Regions from separate parts of the Neobacillus canaveralius genome, predicted to be linked through region 2. Evidence: a T-box and tRNA genes for the amino acid it is inferred to sense, from the RefSeq annotation. Region 2 holds a T-box; the other holds one or more tRNA genes.
What was found. The T-box of region 2 lies ahead of alaS (alanine--tRNA ligase). A T-box ahead of a tRNA ligase gene usually reads a tRNA of that ligase, here a tRNA-Ala.
Positions count from the first base shown of each region.

Region 1: it has a tRNA-Ala gene. The T-box ahead of alaS (alanine--tRNA ligase) is inferred to sense a tRNA for this amino acid. The anticodon was not compared.

Region 1 covers NZ_JBDFLL010000001.1:2,268,757-2,271,198, reverse strand. The annotation lists gene ABC255_RS11705 (CoA-disulfide reductase) at 1-825, opposite strand, end outside; tRNA gene ABC255_RS11700 (tRNA-Leu) at 1,084-1,164, opposite strand; tRNA gene ABC255_RS11695 (tRNA-Trp) at 1,172-1,245, opposite strand; tRNA gene ABC255_RS11690 (tRNA-Tyr) at 1,283-1,367, opposite strand; tRNA gene ABC255_RS11685 (tRNA-Ser) at 1,397-1,489, opposite strand; tRNA gene ABC255_RS11680 (tRNA-Met) at 1,512-1,588, opposite strand; tRNA gene ABC255_RS11675 (tRNA-Ala) at 1,664-1,739, opposite strand; tRNA gene ABC255_RS11670 (tRNA-Pro) at 1,755-1,831, opposite strand; tRNA gene ABC255_RS11665 (tRNA-Arg) at 1,840-1,916, opposite strand; tRNA gene ABC255_RS11660 (tRNA-Leu) at 1,946-2,034, opposite strand; tRNA gene ABC255_RS11655 (tRNA-Gly) at 2,040-2,114, opposite strand; tRNA gene ABC255_RS11650 (tRNA-Leu) at 2,151-2,235, opposite strand.
Region 2 covers NZ_JBDFLL010000001.1:1,563,363-1,565,804, forward strand. The annotation lists gene ABC255_RS07645 (AI-2E family transporter) at 1-869, shown strand, start outside; T-box leader at 932-1,148, shown strand; gene alaS (alanine--tRNA ligase) at 1,236-2,442, shown strand, end outside.

The DNA.
Region 1 (2,442 bases), 710 kb from region 2:
CGATGTTTGCAGGAATTCATTTACAATGATTCCTCCGCGCTCTCCTAACTCAAGTCCTGCAGTATTGGCTAATTCATTTTCAGGTCTTACTCCAATTGAAAGAATGGTCATTTCTGTTAGAATTTCTCTTCCATCTGATAGCAGCACTTTTTTTCCTTGATCGGCGAATGAATGAACACCATTTTCTAAGATTAAGTTCACACCTTTTTCAATTAAGTGAGTGTGTAAAATACTGGCCATCTCAAAATCGATCGGTGCCATAATCTGATTGGCCATTTCAATAAGTGTAACTTGAATTCCTCTGTCCACAAGGTTTTCGGCCATCTCAATTCCTATAAATCCACCGCCAATAACAACAGCCCTTTTGGGATGATTATGATCAACATAGTTTTTAATTTTATCTGTATCTGGGATATTTCTTAACGTAAATAATGTCTGATTTTCATTTAACCCTGGAATTGGTGGTACAATTGGTTTTGCTCCCGGAGATAATAATAACTTGTCATAAGATTCATCATACACTTCCCCAGTTTGTAAATTCTTAATTGTAACTCTTTTGTTTTCTGGATTTATGTTCATTACTTCACTTAGATTGCGTATATCAAGATTAAATCGATCAGACATTCCTTTTACCGTTTGTACTAATAATTTACTTCTATCCTTAATCGTTTCACCAATGTAATAGGGTAATCCGCAGTTTGCAAATGATATATGTTCTCCACGTTCTACAAGAATAATCTCTACATCTTCACTGATTCTTCTTAATCTAGCAGCAGCAGTAGCTCCACCAGCAACTCCACCTACGATTATTACTTTCTGTGTCATAATAGTCCCTCCAAATTGATAATGTCTTTTTCATCACATTAAGTGAATAGTTATTCGGTATACCCATGGGGGTTTTATACCTATAAGGGTATTATATTACCGAAAAAATATATGTAAAGTCATTTTGGAGACTTTCATATATTCGTCACAATTAGATTCTCTGGACGAGTACCTCAATAATTAGTTGACTATAAAAAAAATAGGCCAATACTTTGATGAACAAAGCATTGACCTATTAGGTATTTCAGTTTTAATTGATACCGGTGGTCGGGGTCGAACCGACACTCCAGAGGAACACGATTTTGAGTCGTGCGCGTCTGCCAATTCCGCCACACCGGCAAATCATTGGCAGGGGTAGTAGGAATTGAACCCACACCAAAGGTTTTGGAGACCTTCGTTCTACCTTTAAACTATACCCCTATGGATGGAATGTTATTTCGCTAACGCGAAAATTTTTTGGTGGAGGGGGACGGATTCGAACCGCCGAACCCGGAGGGAGCGGATTTACAGTCCGCCGCGTTTAGCCACTTCGCTACCCCTCCACATTGGAGAAATAAATAATATGAAATTATGGAGGAGGAAGAGGGATTCGAACCCCCGCGCGGTTTGACCCGCCTGTCGGTTTTCAAGACCGATCCCTTCAGCCAGACTTGGGTATTCCTCCGCATTAAGAAAGTATTAATATTTGGTAGCGGCGGAGGGGATCGAACCCCCGACCTTACGGGTATGAACCGTACGCTCTAGCCAGCTGAGCTACACCGCCAAATATCTAATTAAGTTATAAGTTATTTTCACTAGCATGAAAACACTCTGATTATTTTGCTTCGCAAATTAATCTTGGTGGAGCCTAGCGGGATCGAACCGCTGACCTCCTGCGTGCAAAGCAGGCGCTCTCCCAGCTGAGCTAAGGCCCCAAAAATTGTACTTGATGGTCGGGAAGACAGGATTCGAACCTGCGACCCCTTGGTCCCAAACCAAGTGCTCTACCAAGCTGAGCTACTTCCCGATAAAATATGGCGCGCCCGAAAGGAGTCGAACCCATAACCTTCTGATCCGTAGTCAGACACTCTATCCAATTGAGCTACGGGCGCAATTTATACTATAACTTCTATTCTGAAAATGGTGCCGAGGACCGGAATCGAACCGGTACGGTAGTCACCTACCGCAGGATTTTAAGTCCTGTGCGTCTGCCAGTTCCGCCACCCCGGCAACATTGGAGCGGAAGACGGGATTCGAACCCGCGACCCCCACCTTGGCAAGGTGGTGTTCTACCACTGAACTACTTCCGCATTTATGGTAAGTTATTTTGCTATCGCAAAAAACTTTGGTGCGGGTGAAGGGAGTCGAACCCCCACGCCTTGCGGCGCCAGATCCTAAGTCTGGTGCGTCTGCCAATTCCGCCACACCCGCATATAATGTGATAATAAACAAACTAGAAAACTAAGTTGCTAACTTTGCTGCGTCGTATCAGCGACATTGATAATCTTACAACGAATTACGACAAAAATCAACACTAAATTTTAAGTTTTTTTTAAAAGTGCAAAATCACATAGTTATTATCCCACAATATCATAAATTCCCCAACCTACACTATGTAGATGTTGTAACGAAAAGATA
Region 2 (2,442 bases):
TAGCCATTTTCTTCATTTATTTTCTTTTTTTTGGCGGTATTGGTCTAGCTATATATAAAGGAATACCCGCCTTTATTTCTCAAGTACGGGAACTGGCAGAAAGTGCTCCAATCTTAGCAGAGCAATATCGAAGCTGGATTAAAGAACTTCAATCACATACACGTGAGTGGCCAGACGGACTTCAAGAGCGGATTAATGAAGGTATCATAGGTTTTGAAAAGAAGTTAGATTCTCTCCTAACTGTAATCGTGGATTCCTTATTAAACATTTTGAATTTTGCCTTTGCGTTGATGATTATCCCTTTTATTGCTTTTTATATGTTAAAGGATTTCACCACCATAAAAAGAGCCGTTTGGTATATCACACCTAAACAATGGCGGAGAAAAGGAACTCGATTTCTTAAAGATATTGATGAATCGCTGGGGAGCTATATTAGGGGCCAGCTCCTTGTCTGTCTCATTATCGGAAGTCTTTCGACGGTTTTCTTTTGGATATTTCACTTAAAGTATCCCTTACTATTAGGAATGATTATTGGAGTCACAAATGTCATTCCCTATTTTGGTCCAATAATAGGGGCGGTTCCAGCTGTGTTTATTGCTGCAACAAGCTCGGTTAAGTTAGTAATTATTACAATCGCGATCGTTTTTGGATTGCAATTTCTGGAAGGCAATATCCTTTCCCCTTATATTGTTGGAAAGAGTCTGCATATGCACCCGTTAATGATTATGGTAGCGTTAACTTCAGGAGGGGAAATAGGAGGAATTATTGGAATGATAGTTGCGGTACCCGTTCTTGTTGTCCTTAAAGTCAGCATTCTTCACGCTAAAAATCATTTTGCACGCGGAAAAGTGAAGGAACCTGCATCATAAAACAGGTATTGGATTGACAAACGTTTTTTGTGTAGCTATAATCCGGTTATAGAATATTTTGGATTAACATGTTGAAGGACCCAAGTATGTTGTAGTCCATCTCTAAGAGAGGAGCTTCCTTGGCTGCGAGAAGCTCTAGATGAAGGATAACAGAAAGCTAGTCCGGAGTGCAGCTAACCACTGCCGTCATTGCCGCGTTAAGGCATTATTTGAGAGGTGAACACGTGTTTTTTGTGTTCATAATCAGGGTGGTACCGCGAGTTAGCTCTCGTCCCTGTTCCGGTGAAGTTCCGCAATAAGAAACTTCACCATGGGATGAGGGCTTTTTTGTGTTCTTTTTTAACTTAAGAGGAGGGTAAAAATAATATGAAATACTTGACTGGCTCGGAAATTCGTAAAATGTATTTAGACTTTTTTCAGGAAAAAGGGCATGCTGTTGAACCAAGTGCGTCGCTTGTTCCTCATGATGATCCTTCTTTGTTGTGGATTAATAGTGGTGTTGCTACATTAAAAAAATACTTCGATGGACGTGTAATTCCTGATAATCCAAGGATCACGAATGCACAAAAATCAATCCGTACCAACGATATTGAAAATGTTGGCAAAACAGCACGCCATCATACTTTTTTTGAAATGCTAGGGAACTTTTCCATTGGTGAATATTTCAAAGAAGAAGCAATCGAGTGGGCATGGGAATTTTTAACGGATAAAAAATGGATTGGCTGGAACCCTGAACTGCTTTCCGTTACGGTTCACCCCGAGGACCATGAAGCATTTGAGCTTTGGAATAAAAAGATCGGTATTCCAGAGGAACGAATTATTCGCCTAGAAGGGAACTTCTGGGATATTGGTGAAGGACCAAGTGGACCAAATACTGAAATCTTCTATGACAGAGGTCCAGAGTATGGAGATGACCCAACAGATCCAGAATTATATCCAGGCGGTGAAAATGAACGTTATCTAGAGGTTTGGAACCTTGTATTTTCACAGTTTAATCATAACCCAGACAATACCTATACACCACTGCCAAAGAAGAACATTGATACAGGTATGGGACTAGAAAGAATGGCTTCCGTCGTTCAAAACGTACCAACTAACTTTGATACAGATTTGTTTATCCCAATTATCAGAGCTACAGAAGAAATTTCTGGTGTTAAATATGGTGAGGGGAAAGAAAAGGATACAGCATTTAAGGTAATTGCTGACCATATTCGTACGGTAGCATTCGCTGTTGGTGATGGAGCGCTGCCTTCTAATGAAGGTCGTGGGTATGTACTACGCCGTTTACTGCGCCGTGCGGTTCGTTATGCTAAACAAATTAATATAAACCGACCATTTATGTATGAACTAGTTCCTGTAGTAGGAGAAATCATGCATGATTTTTACCCAGAGGTAAAAGACAAAACAGAGTTCATTCAGAAAGTCATTAAAAATGAAGAAGAACGTTTCCACGAAACATTACACGAAGGTTTATCCATACTAGGCAATGTGATTAAGAAAGAGAAGGAAAAAGGCAGCGATACTATTTCTGGAAGTGATGTTTTCCGTCTTTATGATACCTACGGTTTCCCTG